Prochlorococcus marinus str. MIT 9312: one gene and its partner. The protein of the gene in region 2 interacts with the protein of the main gene of each other region in a pairwise test. Links are inferred from orthologs where the notes say so. Each region holds a gene or a part of one and is shown on either strand. Other genes may lie near its edges. The genes, in order: gyrB and gyrA.

Region 1 (11,712 bases), 630 kb from region 2 along the record:
CTGGTAGTGATGCTCCTATTGCTGCTGCAACAGGTTCATCAATTAAGTGAACTTCTCTAGCTCCGGCTAATCCAGCTTCTCTTACTGCTCTTCGCTCAACACTGGTAACTCCGCTTGGAATACCAATCACGATTCTTGGGGCTACTATACCTTTGCCTTCGTTACATTTTTGAATAAATGTTTTTATCATTTGTTCTGCAGCATCAAAATCTGCGATAACTCCATCTCTTAGTGGTCTTACAGCTCTTATATTGCCAGGGGTCCTTCCAAGCATTAACTTTGCTTCTTTACCAACAGCCAATGGAATCCCTTCTTCTAAATCCATAGCTACCACAGAAGGCTCTTGTAAAACAACCCCCTTACCTGATACATGTATAAGTGTATTGGCAGTTCCCAAATCTATGCCAATATCTCTAGAAAATTTAAATCTGTTAAAAATCACAATAAGAATTCTTTTTATAAATAATATATCTATTTTTTGTTAAGCTCTCAGAATTCTGTCTTTTAGTTATGAATAGCACTTAAAACTTTGAGCAGAACCTAGAAATATGAGTAGTATTAAAAAAAAAATAATTATGGAAATTAACACTATTAACCTAGTTGGCAGAGCTGGAAGAGAACCAGATGTCAGATATTTTGAATCTGGCAGTATCGTAGCGAATTTCACTCTTGCAGTGAATAGAAGAAGCAGAGATGAAGAACCAGATTGGTTTAATTTAGAAATATGGGGCAAACAAGCTCAAATAGCAGCAGATTACGTTAAAAAAGGATCTTTAATTGGAATTACAGGGAGCTTTAAAATTGATAGTTGGAAAGATAAAAATACTGGTGAAGATAGATACAAACCAGTTGTTAGGGTAGATAGATTAAACTTACTAAGCTCCCGAAAAGAATCTGAAAATAACCAATATTCTAACAACAGTAGTAACTCCAGCGAAATCCCTTTCTAAGCTCTATTGTTTTTTAAAAATCTAATAAGTAGTTTTATAAAAAAATATAAGAAAATTAAAATTAAAATTGGCTTTACAAAATATTTGATTTGATCTAAATAAGTTTCAATTATTGGATAATTTTCACCAAATAAATATCCTGCATAAGTGAGAAGTGCGACCCATATAAAGCTACCAAATGTAGTCCAAATCAAGAATTTTCTTAATGGCATAAGTTCTATACCAGCAGGAACTGAAATTAACGTTCTTATACCTGGTACTAATCGGCCCCAAAAAACTAAAGAAACCCCGTATTTATCAAACCACCTTTTACTTTTATTTAAATCATTAGAAGAAATTCCTAAATATTTTCCTTTTTTATCTAAAAAAATTGAAAGTCTTTTTTCATTTACTAATCTACCTAAGTAATACCAAGGCAATGATCCTAGAATCGTTCCTAATAACCCCCAAAAAACTAAAATGTAGAAATTTAATTTTTGTTGATAAACAAAAAATCCTCCCAACGGCATTATTATTTCTGAAGGGATTGGAGGTATTATGTTTTCTAAAAACATAGCCAAACAAATTGTTAGGTATGCAATTGTTGAATTCTTTTCAACAGCCAAACTAATATAGTCAGGGATTGAAGTAAGAAAATTTATAAAAATTAAATTCAAACTTAGTATCTATAAAGCTCTGGTTTATAAGGACCTTCAACAGAAACATTAATATAATCAGCCTGTTCTTCAGTTAATTTTGTTAATTTTGCACCAATTTTATCAAGATGTAATCTAGCTACCATTTCATCTAAATGTTTTGGTAAAACATAAACCTCCTTAGCATATTTTTCTGACTTATTGAAAAGTTCAATTTGAGCTAGTACTTGATTAGTAAACGAATTACTCATAACAAAGCTTGGATGTCCAGTGGCACAACCTAAATTAACTAATCTACCTTCAGCTAAAAGGATTATTTTATTACCACTCGGTAAAGTTATGTGATCAACCTGCGGCTTAATATTTTCCCATGGATAATCTTTCAATGAAGCCACATCAATTTCATTATCGAAATGGCCGATATTACAGACTATGGCCTCGTCTTTCATCTTGACAAGATTTTTGTTTGTTATAACCTGATAGTTCCCAGTAGCTGTAACAAATATATCTATATCTTCCACAACATCGTCTAATGTAACAACGCTAAAACCTTCCATTGCCGCTTGAAGAGCACAAATTGGATCAACTTCAGCAACTTTTACAATTGCACCAAGTCCTCTTAGAGACTGGGCTGAACCTTTACCTACATCTCCAAAACCCATTACTAAAGCGACCTTACCTGCAATCATCACGTCAGTTGCACGCTTTATGCTGTCAACTAGAGATTCTCGGCAACCATATAAATTATCAAATTTGCTCTTAGTTACTGAATCATTAACATTGATAGCAGGGAAAGGTAGAGCATTTTGCTTTTGCAGTTGATAAAGTCTTGCAACTCCCGTTGTAGTTTCTTCAGTGACACCAATGATATTACTCTTAATTCTAGAATAGAAGTCACTATCAGTTTCCAACTTATACTTGATAGAATTGAATAAAGCAATTTCTTCTTCATTACCGGGATTATCTAAAACAGATAAATCTTTTTCTGCTTTACTACCAAGTATCAATAAGCCAGTTGCATCTCCCCCATCATCAAGAATCATATTTGGAGAGTCTGCACCCCAATCAAGGATACAGTGGGTATATTGCCAATATTCATCAAGAGTCTCACCTTTTTTTGCATACACAGAAATTCCTTGATCTGCAATAGCTGCTGCAGCATGATCTTGAGTTGAAAAAATATTGCATGAAGCCCATTTCACTTCTGCACCAAGATCAACAAGAGTTTCTATTAAGACTGCTGTCTGAATAGTCATATGAAGACTTCCAGCTATTTTTGCCCCTTTTAGTGGCTTTTCAGATTGATATTTATCTCTAAGTGCCATTAATCCAGGCATTTCCGTTTCGGCAATTTTAATTTCTTTACGACCAAAATCTGATAAAGATATATCAGCAACTACGTAATTAGTTGTGGAGCTTTTAACTGAATTTGCGATAACCATATCTAGTAAATACTTTCTCTACTAAACTATAAATGATTCTTGTGTAATTTTGTGTTTATTGAGAATTTAAAAGAGACTTTAAATTTAGGAAAAAAACTCTCACACAAATTAAATCCCCAATCAATTGTTTTATTAAAGGGTCCAATTGGGGCTGGGAAAACTTCATTTGTTCAAGGGATTGCAAAAGGCTTATCAATCTCTGAGGACATTACAAGCCCTACATTTGCTTTATCGCATCACTATAACTCCGGCAAAATTCCACTAATTCACCTTGATTTATACAGGTTAGAAAATGTTTCTTCAGCAAAAGAAGTTTTTTTTTCAGAAGAAGAAGAGGCAATACAAAGACAAGCTATTTTAGTTATTGAATGGCCAGAATTAATAGAACCAGTTATTGATAATTTCTGGAAAATAGAAATTAGTTACGCAAAAAATCATGGAAGACACTACGAAATAAGAGATCCCAAAAATTTCTTAACCTTCTCATAATATGGCTGTTGCTCGATGGCCCCTTCACCTAGACAAGTTAATAATCCACAAACACCTGCGAACTTAATGCAATCTTCTATCTCTAGTTCATTTGAAGGATAGCCAGAAGAAATTAATTTTGAAATTAAGCCAGCTAGAAAAGCATCGCCTGCACCAGTAGTATCGACAATTTTTTGTGAAGTAGGAGTTTCGGTAATTCCCTGCAATCCATTGATATACCATGCAACGGGATTTTTCCCATCAGTTATTATTACATCTGGTCTATTAGACAATTGTTGAGATATTCGGAAGGGATTTTCATCCTCAAAAAACAAAGTTGCTTCTTCCTTGGCAAGTTTTAAAACATTTGCATTATTTAAAAAGTTCTTGATTAACTTAACTTTCGCGGATTTACTAATTTCTGATGAAAAACTTGAATGATCCCAAAAGACCTCTCTCCAATTCAAATCAATAACTATTTTGACTTCAAATTTTTTAGCCTGTTCAAGAAGAAAAAAAATAGTCTCTGCTGATATTGGAGATGATAATAAGATCGTTCCTGTAACCAAATATTGTGTTTCTAGCAAAGATTTCTCCAAATTTAAAATTTCTTTTTCGATTAATTTCTTACTAAGAACTTCGTCTGCAAAGCATGAATGAGAACTTTCCTCAAAGCCTGAAAAAAAACGATCTCCAAATTGATCTCTATCAACATTAACCACGCGAGTAGATGAATCATTATCTAATTGCAAGAAATCTAAATTAACGTCCAATTCACTAAATTGCGTAATAAATTTTTTTCCATAATCATCACTACCCAAACTTCCTATAAATGTTGAATCTATTTTTAATTTTCTTAATGCACAAGCAACATTAGCCGGCGCACCTCCCAAAAAATCTGTAAATCCTTGATTTGACTTATTTCTGATTCTGTCTATTAAAGCCTCTCCAATACATATGACCTTTTTCTTTTTCATAAAATGAAAGCTTTTTCTTAACTAAGAATAATTTATTAAAAACGAATAATTTTTTTTTGAATTAAAGTTTAATTAAAAGCATATTTCATAGTGTCTTTAAATAAATCTGAAACTTGGAAGTGGAAAAATTGGGAAATTTCTTGGTCTTTATCAAAAGAATCTACTTCTGAAAAAAATATTAAAATTTTATTAGTTCATGGATTTGGGGCATCAAAAAACCACTGGAGACATAATCAAGATTTCCTTGGGAAATTTTCTAACTGCTTCGCAATTGACTTACTAGGATTCGGAGAAAGCAGTCAGCCTAGTGCTTTATTAAATTACGAACCTTATAAAGAGAATTCAATTAAATATTCATTTGATTTATGGAGTGATCAAATATCGACCTTTTGTTCAGAAGTAATAAAATCTCCTGTTTACTTGGTAGGGAACTCAATTGGTGGTGTTATTGCATTGAAAGCTGCTGAAATTCTCAAAGATAATTGTAAAGGTGTCATTTTAATTGATTGTGCGCAAAGAACTATGGATGATAAACGCTTGAAAAAAAGTGATGTTTTAATGAATTTACTTAGGCCCGTATTAAAAACATTAGTAAGACAAAGAATAATTAGTAATACACTTTTTATGAGAGCTGCTAATCCAAAAGTTATAAAACAAATCCTAAGAAAAGCTTACCCCTCAGGAAAAAATATCGATGAAGAATTAATTGAAATTCTATATCAACCCTCTAAAAGGAAAAACTCTAAAGAAGCATTTCGTGGCTTTATTAACTTATTTGATGACTATCTTGCTCCAGACCTGTTCGATAAGGTTGATACTCCAATCCAATTGATTTGGGGAGAAAAAGATCCTTGGGAATCCTTAAATGAAGCAAAAGAGTGGGAGAAAAAATTCAGGAATATCAAAAGATTAGATATTATTAAAGATGCTGGTCATTGTCCCCATGATGAAAAACCTGAAGAAACCAATAAGTTAATATGTGAATTTCTTCAGGAAACAAAATAGGCTTCTACATTATCACTAAGTCTTCTCAAACCTCTTAATCCATCTCGTTCTAGGTTTCTTACTCTATCCCTACTTATTCCTAGTACTCTTCCTATACCTGTAAGAGACATTGGCTCATCACCATCCATTCCATATCTCATTCTTAAAACTCTACATTGCAGGTCTGGTAATTGATGCAAAAGAGAATGAAGATCGCCTCTCATACAATCCATCTCTATTTGCTCGTCTGGCAAATCCTCGCCGCCTGCTAGTAAATCTAATAAGACAGTGTCTTCACCATCGCCAACTTTTGTTTCCAGACTAACTGGCTGTCCAGCTTTGCACATCAAATCTTTAACATCTTCTTCAGGAAGCTCTACGTATTTAGCAAGTTCACTCACTGTTGGAGTTCTAGACATTTCTTGACTCAACTCTCTTTGACCTTTTTTCAACTTATTCAACATTTCAGTTATGTGAATTGGAAGCCTTATTGCCCTACTTTTTTCAGCTATCGCTCTAGTAATGCCTTGTCTAATCCACCAGTATGCATATGTTGAAAACTTGTAGCCTCTAGCTGGATCAAATTTTTCTACACCCCTTACAAGCCCTATAGTTCCCTCCTGGATTAAATCTAATAATTCCATATTTCTTTTAGTATATTTTTTTGCAACACTTACTACCAACCTTAAATTAGCGGCAACCATTCTTTCTTTAGCCCTTTGTCCAGCTCGCAATCGTTTCTTGATTATTGGAATTGATAAATTTAATTTGCTAGATAATTCCTCAATACTTGGCTTATCTCCTGTTAATTCAATAATTTCCAATTCTGCTCTTTCAACTTGCATATATTCTTGGACTTGCCTACCAAGAGTAATTTCTTGCTCGTGAGATAATAGAGGAACTCTACCTATATCTCTTAAATAAGATCTAACAAGGTCAACATCATTACTAGCCTTTAAACTTGATATTGTTGCTAATTTATTCTCACTTAATGTTTCAGAAGACATGAAAATTGAATGTTGTTTTGTAAACAATACCATTAAGAATTGTAAAGTTAAACAAAAAAATCCACAAATTTACAAAAATGAGAATAAATACCTAGTTGATTTTAAATCAACGAAAGGCTTAATAGCCATTTTGCGGTACTTAGATATATAAATACACCTGCAATATCAGTGATAGTTGTTATGAAAGGAGAGGACATTAAGGCTGGATCCAGTCTCATCCTGTCAAACAACAATGGGAGAATAGCGCCTGTTGTAGCAGCTAAAGTCGTTATAGATATTAAACTTATTCCTACTGCAGAGGCTATTAAAGGACCTTCTCCTTGCCACCAAGCGAAAGGAAATACAACTAGCATCATCAAAACACCTAATAGAGCGCCTGTGATTGCCTCCTTAACTACCGCCTTAATTGCACCAAGAGACTTCAATTTTTGAGTACTTAAACCTCTAATGACAACTGTTGAACTCTGAGCTCCAACATTTCCCCCAGTACCTATTAGCAGTGGAATAAATGCAGCTAGCAAAACTATTTCTTTTAATATTTGATCATTCATCGCTATAACTTTTGTCGTCAAACCATTTGCCAAAACCAAAATCAACAACCACAAAATTCTTCTTCGAGCTATCGTAAATAAACTACTTTGAAAATAATCATCTTCATCTCCAGGTTGAACTGCCCCCGCTGCATAAATATCTCTTGTGGCTTCTTGCTCTATAACATCAATTAAATCATCAACAGTTACTATCCCAACAAGTCTTTTTTCTTTATCGACAACTGGGAGCGCTAAAAAGTCATATCTTTGTATTGCTCTTGCCACCTCTTCTTGATTCGTATTAGTAGAAATATTAACTACATCTTTAGTCATAACATCTCCAATTGGCTTAGAGGGATCAGCAGTTACAAGGTCTCTCAAAGAAAGAATACCAGTTAAATGTCTTTCCTTGTCTGTAACATATAAACTATAAATTGTTTCTGTATATGGAGCTCTTTTTCTGACTAAAGCAAGAGCCTCGGCTGCCGTTTGCATCTCTTTAAGATCTATGAATTCAGTTGTCATTAATCTTCCAGCAGTTTCAGGCTCATATCCAAGCAATTCAGCTGTTACTTTCCTTTCACCAGGACTTAGAGCAGACAGAAATTTTCTTACAACTTTTGCAGGTAATTCGTCAAAGAGTTGAACCCTATCATCAGGAGACATTTTCTCAACGATTTCTAAAACTTCTCCCGAACGAAGTCTATCCAATAAAGTTTGCTGAACTATTGGATCTAAATATTCATAAACCTCAATCGCCTCATTTTTCTTTAGTAATCGAAATGCTAATGCCTGCAATATTAATGGAAGACTTCCAATAGCATCTGCAATATCAACAGGTTGAGAAGGTTCTAAAAGTAACTTTGCCTCATCATAATTTCCTGCGACGAGCAATTCTTCCAGTTGAATAGTAATATTTTCTCGAGTACTTAAATCTGAAGGTAAGGATGTAACAGTTTCAAGATTATCTTCATTCATAAAATATAATTCCTTTTCAAAGTAACAACACCATTATATGAAATCTAAGTAATTTTTCTACTTATCCAAAACCCAAAATACATTACCAATAAATTTATAATAATAATTAAATTACAAAAAATTATGAATTTCATCAAGTCTCCTTGATTAAAAACTTTATACAAAAAATATATAAATCCGCTAAAAGATGTAAAGCACGAAAAAAAACCGCTTAATATAATTTTTTCTATCGAGTAACTTAATCTTTTGTCAATAAAAAAACCAAAAAGTAATGATCCAATGATTGAAACAATGAAATTATTATTTATAAATAATCTTAAAAAAGAAGCTATATAACAAGCTAAAAGAATATAAATATAAATTTTTATTTTCATTTTATAATTTGCATCAAATAATAACCTAAATAAAAGCATATAAAGGAAATTATTATTACCTCGAAATAGTGAAAAAATAAATGCATAAATTTCCTCTTTTGCAATAAAACAAATAGTTGATATATAAAAGAAGAAAATGTACTAAAACATCCTAAAAATCCAATATAAAATAACAATAATAAGTTGTTATTAGTAAGATTTAATGCTAATAAAATTCCTAAAAAAAATGATGCTATGAAATTAACTATTGAAGTATTTTGAATATTAAAACCTATATTAATTTTTAAATTATTTTGTATGAACATCCTAAATATTAATCCAAAAGTACTCCCAAATAAAACAAGACTTATGGCAGTAATATCCAAAATTTACATTTTTATCCAGCCTTTTGTAATTTTATTAGGATCATCTAATAATTTATTAGAAGCTAATTCCACCCTAACCCAACTTTCTCTTTCACTGACTTTCCAAGTACGTAAAACTGATAAACTTGTACCAATTTCAAGAACTAGTAATTCTTTAGCATTAATTTCTGGAAAAGAATAAAGAGAAGTATTGGAACTTAATATAATTTCTTTTGTATTATTAGGAAACTTATTATGATTTATACTTTTTTGAATCCCACCAGCAGGTAATGTAATTGGAGCAATTAATGCAAAAGTAATTAAGCAAAAATTCTTAAGAAGATTATTAATCATATATCTAAAGTTGCCATATCTAATTTACTACTGTGAGTTTCAATAAATTCTCTTCTTGGTGCAACTTTATCTCCCATTAATATATTAAATATTCTGTCAGCTTCAAGTGCATCTTCAATTTCAACCCTTTTCATCATCCTGGTTTGAGGATTCATAGTTGTATCCCACAATTGTTTTGGCATCATCTCACCTAATCCCTTAAATCTTTGGATATTGTAATTTGCATTTTCTCCAAAGCTTCCAATTGTATCCTTTAATTGATTCTCGTTATAACAGTATTTATGATTCTTACCTCTTTCAACCTTGTAGAGGGGAGGACAAGCAATATATATATATCCCTTTTCAACAAGTTCTCTTTGATATCTATAAAAAAATGTCAATAATAAGGTTCTTATATGAGCACCGTCAACATCAGCATCCGTCATAATTACAACTCTGTGATATCTCAAAGAGCTCACGTCGAACTCCTCTCCTTTTATTCCTAATCCTAAAGCTGTTATTAAAGACTGAATTTCTGTATTTTTATATATTTTTGTATCGTCAGTTTTTTCGATATTTAGAATTTTACCCCTAAGAGGCAAAATAGCCTGAAATTTTCTATCTCTGCCTTGTTTTGCGGAACCTCCAGCAGAATCTCCCTCAACGATATAAATTTCAGATTCTGCGGGATCTCTAGAACTACAATCTGCTAATTTACCTGGCAAAGTTGAGCTTTCAAGAACACTTTTTCTTCTTACTAATTCTCTAGCCCTTCTTGCAGCTTCTGCTGCATTGAATGATTGAATTGCTTTCTCAAGAACCAAGTCTAAAATTCCAGGATTAAATTCCATAAATTTTGTAAGAGCCTCCCCAATAAGAGAATCAACAATTCCTCTTACTTCCGTATTACCTAATTTTGTTTTTGTTTGTCCCTCAAATTCGGGATCTGGAACTTTAACGGATAAAACTACAGTTAAGCCCTCTCTGATATTTTCGCCAGCTAAATTTTTTTCAATATCTTTTCTTTTACCTCTTTTTTTTGCAAGATTATTGAACGTTCTTGTCAAAACTGTCTTTAATCCTTCAATATGAGTTCCTCCATCAATAGTTCTAATATTATTTGCAAAACCTAAAATATTATCTGAATATACATCTGAACACCATTGCAAAGCTGCTTCTACGTAAACGTTTTCTTTTTGTGAGTCAACATAAATTATGTCAGGATGAATGGCCTCTTTTTCCGCATTCATGTATTGAACATATTCTTTAATGCCTCCTTGATATAAGTAAATTTCTTCTTTAAAAGAACCATCTGACAATTTATTTCTCTCATCTCTAAAAACAATTTTTACACCGCCATTAAGATAAGCAAGTTCTCTTAATCTTGATGAGAGAAGAGCATATTCGAATTCGATTCCTCCAGAAAAAATCGTTTTATCAGGTTTAAAACAAATAGTGGTTCCTTTTTTAAAAGGTTTTTTAGTCTGCTTTTTACTTTGCAATACATTCTGCGATACACCTTTTTCAAATCTTTGATTAAACTCACTACCATCTCTATAAACAGTCACATTAACCCATTCGCTTAAAGCATTAACTACAGAGATTCCTACTCCATGCAATCCGCCTGAAACTTTATAGCCACCACTTCCGAATTTACCTCCCGCATGAAGAACAGTCAGTACAGTTTCTAAGGCACTTTTACCCGTCCTTGGATGAATATCTGTTGGGATACCTCGTCCATTATCAGAAATTAAAGCTGATCCATCTGATTGAAGAACTATTTCTATATGATCACAATGACCTGCAAGTGCTTCATCAACTGAATTATCAACGACTTCATATACTAAATGATGCAAACCTCTAGGACCTGTAGAACCTATATACATGCCAGGACGTTTACGAACTGGCTCTAATCCCTCTAAGACCTGAATCTGTTCCGCACCATATTCATTTGAGATTTTATTAGATCTTTTGTCCTCACTCATTTAATATAAAAAAAAAACATTGGTCATTTAAAATGACCTTTCATTAAACTTACCACCGCAATAAGAGAAAGGCTCGAAGTCTATGAAAAATTTAATCACTTATATTATATAACTAATAAATTTTTCTTCAGAAATTCATATGTCTTCTTATCCCCCTCATGTAATAGTTCTAATTGGAGCCACAGCAAGTGGGAAAACAGAATTAGCTATCGAAATTGCAGAATATTTTAAAACTCGTATACATAATATCGATTCGAGACAAATTTATAAATCTATGGATATTGGAACAGCCAAACCATCTGAGAATCAACAAAAAAAAATAAAGCATTTTCTAATAGATATAGAAGAACCTATTAATCCAATTAATGTAAAACAATTTCAAGAAATTGCTCAAAAATCAATACAAAAAGAAATTAAGCAAAATAATTTACCTCTACTTGTTGGAGGAAGTGGTTTGTATATGAACGCAATAACCAAAGGTTTTTTTGTGCCGGATGTCCCTCCGCAAAATAATTTGAGAGAGCAATTGGAGGAACTTGGTCAAAAAGAATGTTGGGAGCTTTTAAAAAATTGTGATCCAATTTCGGCAAAAAAAATCAATCTTGCTGATCAAATTAGAACAATAAGAGCTTTGGAAGTATTTTATGTAACCGGTAAACCTTTATCTTCTCAAAAAGTTCAAAAACCGCCTCAATGGAAAATACT
Region 2 (11,945 bases):
GGCTTTGGCTTGGGTATCAATAGCAAGCCTTAGTTTGCCTGGCTCAGTAATTGAAATTAATAACAATTTATTTTTCATTTCATTAGTTTGCGCTTCAATAGTATCTCTCCTTGGAGGAAGAATAAGAAGTAGAGCTCAGTTACTCCAACTATCAATTTTTGTTCCCATTGGAGCATTTTTAAGTCAATGGATTTTGATAGGTAAGGACAAAATATCTATTATTGATAAGCAAGAATTTGTTTTTGCTAACGGCAAAATATTTTCAGATTCCTTGTTATTGGCAATAGTAATGCTTTTTACTATTTTATTTATACCTATATTTGAATCGATATTTGGACTATTAACTAAGGCAAGATTACTCGAATTGGCAGATAAAGAGAAACCTCTCATTAGAAGATTGTCTCTTGAAGCTCCCGGTACTTTTGAACATACCCTACTTATATGTGGTTTAGCAGAGGAAGCAACAAGAATGATTGGGGGTGATATTGATCTAATTAAAACTGGAGCGTTATATCATGATGTTGGTAAATTACACGCCCCTAATTGGTTTATTGAAAATCAGGATGGTTCAAGGAATCCTCATGACGAAATAGATGATCCTTTTAGAAGTGCAGAGGTTTTACAAGCACATGTTGATGAAGGATTAAAGTATGCAAGGAAAAACAGACTACCTAAATCAATAGCCAATTTTATCCCAGAGCATCAAGGTACTCTAAAAATGGGATATTTCTTTCACAAAGCTAAAGAAAAAAATCTCAAGATTAATGAAAATGATTTTAGATATAAAGGCCCTATTCCTCAGTCAAAAGAAACAGCTATCTTAATGCTTGCTGATGGATGTGAAGCAGCTCTAAGAGCTATGAATATTAATGCATCTGATAAAGAGGCTTTGGAAACAATATCTAAAATTATCTACTCACGTCAAAAAGATGGCCAAATAGATGATAGTAATTTATCGAAGGGAGAAATTTTTTTAATAAAAAGGGCATTCTTAAATGTATGGAAAAGAATTAGACATAGAAGAATTCAGTATCCAACAAGTAAGAATAATACCTTTTCTTGATTTTCAATTTATAGCCTAATACTTCTTCGATGTTTTGGATTACACCAATATAGAAGAGCTAACGTACTTAATAATGTTGTTAAAAGAGCAAACCCACCAATTCCAAAAATGTCTTTTAGAGTTATGATCCTTACCACTGAATAAGGACCCATACCAGAAATTACCATTGATAGAGATACCAAAGTTAAAGTTACTCCCCATTTTCTCTCTGCTAATAGAGCTGCTGAAGAAACTATTCCAACGATAGCAGCAGGCCAGCCAAGACTTATGGCTAGAGTTATATTCGCAACTTTTAGTGGAGGCCCATAACTTATTATTAATGCGATAATTGGAAGTGCAATTATATTGCTGATTAACCCAACCCACGAAAGTGCCCAATATCCTAGTAACCTTTCTCTCATTATTTACAGCTTAAACTATTAAATAAATCTACAGTATTAAGAGACTATTTTTTATACTACTTAATAATCCTAAGAAATAATTTAATTTGCAGGATTAGATAGAAATGTTTTATTAGAATTTTCTAAATTATCAAATTGTGGGTGAATTGAATTTTTTTTCTCAGAAAATACAAGCCTATTTAAAGCATTAACGTAAGCATTCGCCGCAGCAACTACCACATCCGTGTCAGCAGAATGACCAGAATATATCTTATTATCCCTTCTGATTCTTATTGTTACTTCTCCCAATGCATCAATACCTTCTGTTACCGACTTTACAGAAAATTCAATTAATTCATTAGGAACTTTAGCTAATTTATTTAAAGCCTCGCACACAGCATCAACAGGTCCAGTCCCTACTGATACAGCTGTATCCTCAGTATTATCTGCCGTGTTTAGAAGCGTAATAGTGGCGGTAGGTTTAGATGCGTTACCGCAACTTACTTGTACAAGACATAACTGAAATTTAGCTTCCGGAAGCTGTACTTGTTCACTAACAATTGCTTCTAAGTCTCTATCTGTAATTTCTCTTTTCCTATCAGCTAAATCCTTAAAACGAGCAAAAGCATCATTTAAGTCTTCCCTGCTCAAGTCATATCCCATCTCCTCTAATCTAGCTCTTACTGCACTTCTTCCACTAAGTTTTCCCAAAGATATTTTGTTATCACTCAAACCAACAGTTTTTGCATCGATAATTTCGTAAGTTAGTCTATTTTTTAAGACTCCATCCTGATGAATGCCTGATTCATGGGCAAAAGCATTAGCTCCCACAATTGCTTTATTGGGTTGAACAGTCATTCCAGTTAGGTTGGAAACGAGCCTAGAAGTTTTTGTTATCTCTTCTGTTCTTATGGCAGTAAGAGGAGTTGGCGAATCTGGATTTCTTTTAAAAAAACTATTAAAAAAACTTTTCCTTACATGCAGCGCCATTACTAATTCTTCGAGAGAGGCATTTCCTGCTCTTTCACCAATTCCATTAATCGTACATTCTAGTTGTCTCGCTCCATTTTTTACTGCCTCTAGAAAATTGGCAACTGCTAGACCTAAATCATTATGACCATGAACAGATATTACTGCTTCATCAATATTTGGAACATTTTTATTTATATCAGAAATTAATTTGCCAAATTCACTAGGAGTTGTAAATCCAACAGTATCAGGGATATTTATAGTTGTCGCACCTGCAGAAATTGCTAATTGAATCACTTCGTATAAAAAATCTGGATCACTCCTTGAAGCATCTTCACAAGAAAACTCAATATCTTCTACCAATGTTTTTGCATAATTAACCATTTCTGGAACTATTTGAAGGACATCTTTTCTGGACTTTTTAAGTTTATGTTTAAGGTGAATATCGCTTGTGGCAATAAAAGTATGTATTCTTTTCTTTGGGGCTGGACTTACTGCTTCATAACATGCTTTTATATCTCCTTTGGACGCTCTAGCTAAACCGCATATTATAGGACCGTTTTCTTTCCCTACATCATTGGAAATTTTATTAACAGCTTTAAAATCTCCGGGACTTGCGAAAGGGAATCCAGCCTCAATAACATCTACTCCTAATCTTGCTAATTGATGTGCAATAGCAAGCTTTTCTTCAAGATTTAAACTGGCACCAGGAGATTGCTCTCCATCTCGAAGAGTTGTATCAAAGATCAAAATTCTTCCAGGATCTTTGGACATTCGCGCGAATCACTTAAACTTATATTAAGCTAATTAAAAAAAATTGACTAGATCTAGTTCAATAAAAATTTGCTGCGGGCTTATTACTTAACAATATTGGTTAAAATTCTGAAGAAAAAAATAAAATACTTTAATTATTAAAGTATTGTTTTAAGATTAAAGCTTCCTTTTTATAAAAGGTTAATTTTGATTTTTTATAGAATTACAGGCATAACTTATAAAAAGTATGAATGGGCAATACCCAAAAAAAAATGTTTTAGGTCAGTTAGCGATAGTTTTACATGCCCATCTTCCTTATGTAAGAAAAAATGAAAGAAATTCGTTAGAAGAGGACTGGTTATTTCAGGCGATATTGGAATGTTATATACCACTACTTCAATCAATAGAATCTTCCAAAAATGAAAATCCTTTAAATACAAAACTTACTATTAGTTTGTCTCCAACATTATTATCACTTCTAGATAATAAACAAATTCAAGAAACTTTCCCAAGCTGGATTGAAACAAGGAATGATTTCTTAAACGAACTGCCTCAAAAAGAAAAAAATGCTTCTGCATTTTTGATAAAAAATCTTAATGACAAATACTTATACTGGCAAAAATGTTCAGGAAATTTAATTGAGAAGTTTAGAGTTTTAAGTATCTCTGGAAATTTGGATATTCTCACTTGTGCTGCTACACACGGATATTTGCCAATCCTAAGAGAGAATCCTGAAACTGTTAAAGGACAAATTAATACAGCCATTAGGAGCCATGAAAATATTTTTGGAATTAAGCCTCTCGGTATTTGGCTACCTGAATGCGCATATTACGAAAATTTAGATGAAATTCTATTTAATTCTGGAATTAGATATGCAATCTTAGACGGTCATGGGATTCTTAATTCCACACCAAGGCCTAGGTATGGAGTATACGCTCCAATCTGCTCGAAAAAAGGAGTTGCATTTTTCGGAAGAGATAGTGAGTCAACCCTGCCCGTTTGGTCTGCTAAGGATGGATTCCCGGGAGACAAAGTTTATAGGGAATTTCATAAAGATTTAGGTTGGGAATTACCTATCTTTAAGCTTCAAAAGAAAGGAATTTCAACTAAAAGACCCTTGGGTTTAAAATTTCATAAGATTACAGATGAAAACGTCCCATTAGGGGAAAAGGAGTTTTACTTAGAAAATGAAGCCAAAAAGAAGGCTTCAGAACATGCTGATGCTTATCTTCTAGAGAGATCCAAACAATTAGAAAAATTAACTTTATCGTCTTCCTTTAAGCCCTTATTAGTGGCTCCATTTGATGCAGAGTTATTTGGTCATTGGTGGTATGAGGGACCTTTTTTTATTGAAAATATTTTAAAGAACTCGAGTAAATATTCAATTAAGCTTACAAATTTAAAAGAATTCTTACTTCAAAAGCCAAATCTTCAGATTTGTGATCCATCGTCATCAAGCTGGGGACAAGGTGGTTACCATAATTACTGGATTAATGATGCAAATGCATGGATCGTTCCAGAAATCACAAAAGCAGGTTCAACTTTTGTTGATTTATGCTCGAAAAATTTTAATAATGAATTATCTTTAAGACTTTTCAAACAAGCAGCAAGAGAATTGCTTCTCTCTGAGTCATCTGATTGGAGTTTTATCCTAAGAGCTGGAACTACAACTAAGCTTGCAAAAGAGAGGATAGAAAGACACTTGTTTAGGTTCTGGAAATTAGTTGAAATGATTAAAAATCATTCCAACATTAATTTAAAATTTCTTGAAGATATTGAGGAAGAAGATAAAGTTTTCCCAGATATTAACATTAATGATTGGCGAAAATAAAATATTAATTTAACTTAAGCATTCCTAGTTTTACTTTTAGAGGTGAATTTATAAACATCTTACTCATGACGTAAATTAGTTTTGGAAGTGGAAGAGTATTAGTAAGAAAACCTACCCATTCTTTGGTCGATAATCTAAAGAAATTTGAGAAAAAACTTCTTAATTTACTTTCGTCAAAACTCATTAATCTTCTTAGACCATATTGGTAAAGTTTATGCCTTTGTGTTAACTCGTATGGCCATAGGATATCCCAACCTTTTGTTGCTAGATCTAAAGAACTTAGATGAGGTTCTTTTAAAAAGATTGCTAATTTTTCTGCAAGGAGTGGGGCCCTTCTTAATAAAGATCCGATCATATATCCTGATGCAGGGTGCACCATACTTGCAGCTCCACCAAAACCAAGTACAAATTGTTTTTTAAATGGGAGGGGTAAATTCATTGGGAAAAGACAATTCTCTTCATGAAAAATTTCACTTACTTTAATACCCTTACTATTAAGTCTTTTAAAAAGTCTTTTTTTAAGACTTTCTTGCGATAATGCTGGAAAACTAGCTAATGATGTTTCTTCTACAAAGTAAGTTTCATTTCCCAGGTCCATTGCATAAAGAAAGGAAGGAGATAATAATTTTTCATCCTTGCTTAAATGATTTGGACGAAAATCCATTAAAACAAACTGTTCCTTGTTAACAGGTGGGGATGAGAATTTGCCAACTATTCCATACGCAGCTTGTTGAGCGATTTCATTCTTAACTGGTCTTTTTACAAAATTACTTTTATGCCCACTTGCATCAATAACTAACCTTGCTTTTATTTTTAGACCTGAAAAACAAATTACTTCAGATAGTTTGTTTTTCTCTGTAATATCTTTTGCTGTTTCGTTCAACCATTCAATCCCTTTGCATTTTTTTAATAGTTCATTTTGAAAGGCTTCTTGATTTATTAAACCATAATCGTAGTTATGTTTTGTTGGAAAATTCCCCTGTTTATTTTCCCCATTTCCAAAAAAACTAACTGTTTTACACCATCGGTGAGATAACAAAGACTCTAACCCTAATTCTTCTAATTCAGATGCCCAAATTCCATATGTATTCTCCCATTTTTCACTTGGAGATTTAGTTGATATTCCCTTTATATTTAGATCCTGCTTTGCTAATTCAGAAGCTAAACATAATGCTGCTGGACCAGATCCTAAAATTAAAATATCAAGTATTTCCATATTGTCTAATTAACCATTCGTTTTTAATTTTATTCCTCTGGACTTGTTTGGTCTATTTCCTCTATTTGTTCACGAGGAACTAATACCACTTCTGATAAATGATCGCCCTCGTCCAGTCGTTGTAATTTTACTCCAGTAGCTGCTCTGGATTGCTGAGAAATTTTATCTGCATTTGTTCTAACTATTACACCTTTTTCGGTCACAAAAAGTAATTCTTCTCCTTCTCCTAGGACCTTTAAACAAACAAGAACATCATCTTGAATTCTGAATTTTATCGCTCTTAAACCCATCCCTGCTCTTTTTTGTAATCTAAACTGAGTTACTGGCACTCTCTTTCCTAGACCAAATGCACTGGCTATTAATACCCAGGGCCCATCCGAAGAGTTAACTTCAATATTTTCTTCAATTTCTTTATTAAGATCATCAATTTTAGCTAATTTATCAACCAAATCAGATGTTAAAACATCCATGGATACAAGATTATCCCCTTTTTTCAAGTTCATTGATTTAACCCCCCTTGCTGTCCTGCCAAGGGGTCTTAATTCGTTTATATCTAATCTGAAATGAATCGCAATTCCTGTTCTTGATCCAATTAAAACACTATCGCCTTCTTTGGATAGTCTGACCCATGTTAGGGCGTCTCCATCCTCAAGATTAATTGCTATTAGACCATTTGAGCGAATTTTTGAGAAGGCAGAAAGTGAAGTCCTTTTTATAAATCCAGACTTGGTTAACATTAATAAATAACAATCGTTATCAAAAGAATCAACTGCAACAAGTGAAGTTATTTTTTCTTCTCTTGGTATTGGGAGAAGTTGAACTGATGGAGTACCTTTTGCCGTTCTGCTACTCATAGGAACTCTATATGCTGGGAGAGCATAAGCTACCCCTCTATCACTGAAAAGCAAAAGAGTATCATGATCGTTGCAGCTTATAAATAATTTCACCTCATCATCTCCTTGAGTCTTTGTGCCAGCTTTACCCCTTGACCCACGACTGGTAGATTCAAATTCATTAACAGGCATCCTTTTTAAATAACCTGCTTCAGTTAATAAAACTACTGATCGATCATTAGCTATAAGATCAATATCATCAAGACCACCTCCTAGATCTAAAATTTCTGTTTTTCTTGGAGAAGAAAATCTTTCATCGATTTTATTAAGTTCTTCGAGAATAATTTCAAAAATTCTTTCTTTACTATTTAAGATTTGTTGATATTGGTTGATTTTTTTAGTTAATTCGTCATGTTCCGCTTTGATTTTATCTGCCTCTAAGGCGGTTAATCTTCTTAACTGCATTTGTAAAATAGCTTCTGCTTGTGTAGAAGATAATTCATGATCAGTTTGTAATTTTTCTCGAGCTGAAATTGTATCTTTTGCAGATCTTATTAGATTGATAATTTCATCCATAGCATCTAAAGCCAATAAAAGCCCTTTAACGATGTGATCTCTTTCTTCTGCCTTTCTTAATAGAAATCCTGTTCTACGTCTTATGGTCTCTACCCTAAAATCTAGAAATACATCTAACATTCTCCGAAGTGAGAGAGTTGTGGGTTCTCCTTTAACTAAAGCTAAAATATTGGCACTAAAGTTATTTTGTAAAGGTGTTAACTTAAATAAGTTATTTAAAACTACTTGTGGGTATGCGTCTCTTTTTAGCTCGATAACAATTCTCATCCCATCTCGATCACTTTCATCTCTAATATCAGAAATACCTTCTAATTTTCTCTCATTAACCAAGTCTGCAATTCTCTCTATCAATCCAGCTTTATTAGTTTGAAAAGGGAGTTCTGTAATTATTACGGCATCTTTTTCAGCCCTACCAGCTGATTTAATTTGCTCAATATTTGCTACCCCTCTCATGGTTATTGAACCTCTTCCTGTTTTGAAGGTTTCTCTAATACCATCTCTTCCTAATATTTGACCACCAGTAGGAAAATCAGGACCCTTAATTAGTTCAAAAAGTTCTCTATCTTCAATTGAAGGATTGTTGATTATTGATTTGAGACCATTGATTAATTCTCCTAAATTATGGGGTGGAATATTAGTTGCCATACCTACTGCTATTCCAGATGATCCATTTAAAAGTAGTTGAGGAATTCTTGCAGGTAAGACTGTTGGCTCTTGTTGTGATCCGTCAAAATTATCAGAGAAATCTACAGTTTCAGATTCAATATCCTCTAGTAAACTTTCATCTGTAAGAGACTGTAGCCGAGATTCTGTATATCTCATTGCTGCGGGAGGGTCGTTATCGACAGAACCAAAGTTCCCATGACCATCTATAAGTGGCATTCTCATAGAAAAATCTTGAGCCATCCTCACCAAGGCATCATAGACAGCAGTGTCACCATGGGGGTGATATTTACCAAGTACCTCCCCAACGACCCTTGCACATTTTCTGTAAGGTCTACCGCTTGTTAAACCAAGTTCATACATTGCATAAAGAATTCTTCTATGAACAGGCTTTAATCCATCTCTCGCGTCAGGAAGGGCACGACCTACTATGACGCTCATTGCATACTCGAGATAAGAGCGAGACATCTCATTTCTTAAGTCTGTCTGAATAATTCGATCGTTATCTTCGCTTAATCCAGAATTTCCGGAATCTATAATATCAGACATACAAAAAACCTTTATTTAATAATAATCGCTGATTGTCATAATGAATAAAAAAAAGGATATATTTAATTCCCAAATACTCACATTTACACACAAATTTAAAAAAAACCTGTTGTTTTTGAATAAACCTTGGCTTATTACCCCTTTAGTTGTTAATTTAATCAGAATAAATTAAAAAATCCGTGAATATTGAACTTGGTTTGAACAAAAATGTCAGAAGGGCTTATGGTATTGATGAAATAGCTTTAGTCCCTGGCAAAAGAACACTAGATTACGATTTAACTGATCCTTCCTGGTTAATAGGGGATTTAAAGAGAGAAGTTCCAATTGTAGCTAGCGCTATGGACAGCGTAGTGGATGTTAATACGGCTGTAGAACTTACCAAATTAGGTGCCCTAGGGGTTATTAATATGGAAGGCATTCAAACACGTTATGATAATCCTGATGAAACATTAAATCAAATAGCATCAGTAGGGAAAAATGATTTTGTCCCATTAATGCAGAAGATATACAGTGAACCTGTTAAGGAGAAATTAATTTTACAGAGAATAAATGAGGTTAAAGAAAGAGGAGGTATAGCTGCGTTTAGTGGAACTCCTCAAGCTGCCATAAAATTTAAGGAAACACTTAATAATTCCAAAATAGATTTATTTTTTCTTCAAGGAACAGTCGTCTCAACTGAGCATCTTGGCATGGAAGGTAAGGAAACCTTAAATATTAAAAACCTCTGTCAATCTATGAATGTCCCTGTTATAGCTGGTAATTGTGTTACTTACGAAGTTGCTAAACTTCTTATGCAGGCTGGAGTTGCAGGATTAATGGTTGGTATAGGCCCTGGAGCGGCATGTACTTCAAGAGGGGTACTAGGAATTGGAATCCCACAAGCAACTGCAATTGCTGATTGTAGTTCGGCAAGAGATGATTATTTTAAAGAAAGTGGTCATTATATTCCTATTATCGGAGATGGAGGAATTGTAACAGGCGGAGATATTTGTAAATGTTTAGCTTGTGGTGCAGATGCTGTAATGATTGGCTCACCAATAGCTAAATCCTCAAATGCTCCAGGTAAAGGATTTCACTGGGGTATGGCTACTCCAAGTCCAATATTGCCAAGAGGGACAAGAATTGAAGTTGGTTCGACAGGTTCCTTAGAAAGGATAATTAAAGGCCCTGCTTTGCTTGATGATGGTACACATAATTTATTAGGAGCTATTAGAACATCAATGAGTACTCTTGGGGCTAAAAATATTAAAGAAATGCAGGAGGTTGAAATAGTTATTGCACCATCTCTTCTTACGGAGGGTAAGGTTTATCAAAAAGCTCAGCAGCTTGGGATGGGTAAATAGTTTATTTAGAGCAAAATTATAAAAATAAGTATATATAATATTTAAATTGAACAATTTTCTCTTTAGGAGTTATTATTAAAAAATGGGGGAAACCCCATACTCCTCACACACTAAATCGCCCGATTATTCGGGCTTTTTTTAGATATTTTGTTACTTATATTATTTTATCTGTAATGAAATCATCACTTAAAAGAATAGCTTGCTAAATTTTCTAAAAGGAATACTTAAATTATGTCATCAGCTCCAGCCGTAACTGATTCTTCATTTGACAAGGATGTACTGCAAAGTGATCTACCAGTATTGGTTGATTTTTGGGCGCCATGGTGCGGTCCATGTAGGATGGTAGCACCAGTTGTAGAAGAAATCTCGAAAGACTTTGAAGGGAAAATTAAAGTTTTTAAATTAAATACAGATGAAAACCCAAATGTTGCGAGTCAATATGGAATTAGAAGTATTCCAACATTAATGATCTTTAAAGGAGGTCAGAAAGTTGATACTGTGGTTGGAGCCGTACCAAAAGCAACTCTTTCGAGCACTTTAACTAAGCATCTATAAATAGCTTTGCATAAAATTGGACTTATAGACTATGGAATGGGTAATATTCATTCAGTAACAAAATCTCTAGAAAGTCTTGGAGAAGAAATAATTTTAATTAAAAACTTTAGTGAATCAAAAGCTTGTAAGGCGATAATACTTCCTGGAGTTGGAGCATTTGATCCTGCGATGATTAATCTTATAAATACTGATTTGATAATTGATTTGAAAAATTGGATTAATAGTGGTAAGTCTTTTTTAGGAATTTGTTTAGGTCTTCAACTTCTTTTTGAATCTAGTGATGAAGGAAAAGTTCAAGGACTAGGTATTTTAAAGGGCAAAATTCAAAAAATACCCAATATAGTTAATCAAAGAATCCCCCACATGGGTTGGTGCGAACTTCTACCTACAAAAACAAATACTTTATTAGAACTAGAGGAATTAAATAATTGGGTCTATTTTGTCCATTCCTATCATGCAATCCCAGATGACTTCAGTATTATTGCAGCTCAGGTTAATTATGGTTCTGAAAAATTAACAGCTATGATTGAAAATGATAATTTATTAGCTTGTCAATTTCATCCTGAGAAATCTGGTAAAACTGGAGAAAAACTTTTGAGAAGATGGCTTAGTAATATTCAATAACTGATAATTACTGATGAAGACAAATTTAAGATTAATAGGTGGTAAAAAACTCCAAAGTCCAAATAATATTTATACAAGACCTACAACTTTGAGAGTTAGAGAGGCTATATTTAATATATTGAATAACAGAGTTGAAAATAGTAACTGGTTAGATTTATTTAGTGGAACAGGAGCCATATCATGTGAAGCATATAATCACGGGGCAAGAAAAATTATTGCTATTGAGAAAAACAAAAACAACTCAAAAATTTGCTTAAAAAATTTACTTTCGTTGCAAGATATAGATAATAGAAAAAATGATATTGATGTTATTTGTAAAGACGTTTTGAGCTGGACAAAACCAGATTATGAGAGAAAGTTATCATCTAAAATTGTAGATTTAAATAAATTAAAATTTGATTTTGTTTATATAGACCCTCCATATAATGTAAAATTCCATGAATTAGTTTTAAATCAAATATTCAATTGTGATTTTTTAAAAAATGATTCAATAGTTATTTGTGAACATTCTCCAGACTTGGATATTAAAAAAAGTACTTTATGGGAAACTATAGATGTGAGAGACTATGGGCAATCAAGATTAACATTTT

The links.
Region 1: the proteins of gyrA (region 2) and gyrB interact in binary tests that used the Escherichia coli proteins (3 or more experiments, as listed by UniProt). The link is inferred for Prochlorococcus marinus str. MIT 9312 from one-to-one orthologs.

What each region holds. Positions count from the first base shown.
Region 1 is NC_007577.1:1,603,615-1,615,326, forward strand. What follows is about bases 8,524-11,397. They hold gyrB (DNA topoisomerase (ATP-hydrolyzing) subunit B), read right to left. Parts: upstream 11,008-11,397; coding sequence 9,040-11,007; downstream 8,524-9,039. Other genes in these bases: PMT9312_RS08895 (FluC/FEX family fluoride channel), read right to left, coding at 8,524-8,710; PMT9312_RS08900 (hypothetical protein), read right to left, coding at 8,714-9,043; miaA (tRNA (adenosine(37)-N6)-dimethylallyltransferase MiaA), read left to right, coding at 11,147-11,397. Also shown: PMT9312_RS08845 (rod shape-determining protein), read right to left, coding at 1-442; PMT9312_RS08850 (single-stranded DNA-binding protein), read left to right, coding at 576-950; PMT9312_RS08855 (DedA family protein), read right to left, coding at 947-1,606; ahcY (adenosylhomocysteinase), read right to left, coding at 1,609-3,027; tRNA (adenosine(37)-N6)-threonylcarbamoyltransferase complex ATPase subunit type 1 TsaE, read left to right, coding at 3,079-3,516; PMT9312_RS08870 (carbohydrate kinase family protein), read right to left, coding at 3,474-4,472; PMT9312_RS08875 (alpha/beta fold hydrolase), read left to right, coding at 4,563-5,477; PMT9312_RS08880 (RpoD/SigA family RNA polymerase sigma factor), read right to left, coding at 5,462-6,463; mgtE (magnesium transporter), read right to left, coding at 6,565-7,971; PMT9312_RS08890 (CrcB family protein), read right to left, coding at 8,016-8,384; more of PMT9312_RS08895, read right to left, coding at 8,342-8,523; more of miaA, read left to right, coding at 11,398-11,712. UniProt on the Escherichia coli protein: DNA gyrase negatively supercoils closed circular double-stranded DNA in an ATP-dependent manner to maintain chromosomes in an underwound state.
Region 2 is NC_007577.1:978,553-990,497, reverse strand. The notes cover bases 6,038-9,144. They hold gyrA (DNA gyrase subunit A), read right to left. Parts: upstream 8,834-9,144; coding sequence 6,242-8,833; downstream 6,038-6,241. Other genes in these bases: PMT9312_RS05525 (GuaB3 family IMP dehydrogenase-related protein), read left to right, coding at 9,013-9,144; crtL (lycopene beta cyclase), read right to left, coding at 6,038-6,212. In the rest of the region: PMT9312_RS05555 (HDIG domain-containing metalloprotein), read left to right, coding at 1-1,063; PMT9312_RS05550 (hypothetical protein), read right to left, coding at 1,072-1,464; PMT9312_RS05545 (2-isopropylmalate synthase), read right to left, coding at 1,546-3,186; PMT9312_RS05540 (glycoside hydrolase family 57 protein), read left to right, coding at 3,413-4,996; more of crtL, read right to left, coding at 5,001-6,037; more of PMT9312_RS05525, read left to right, coding at 9,145-10,176; trxA (thioredoxin), read left to right, coding at 10,408-10,731; imidazole glycerol phosphate synthase subunit HisH, read left to right, coding at 10,738-11,355; 16S rRNA (guanine(966)-N(2))-methyltransferase RsmD, read left to right, coding at 11,369-11,945; petG (cytochrome b6-f complex subunit V), read right to left, coding at 11,945-11,945. UniProt on the Escherichia coli protein: A type II topoisomerase that negatively supercoils closed circular double-stranded (ds) DNA in an ATP-dependent manner to maintain chromosomes in an underwound state.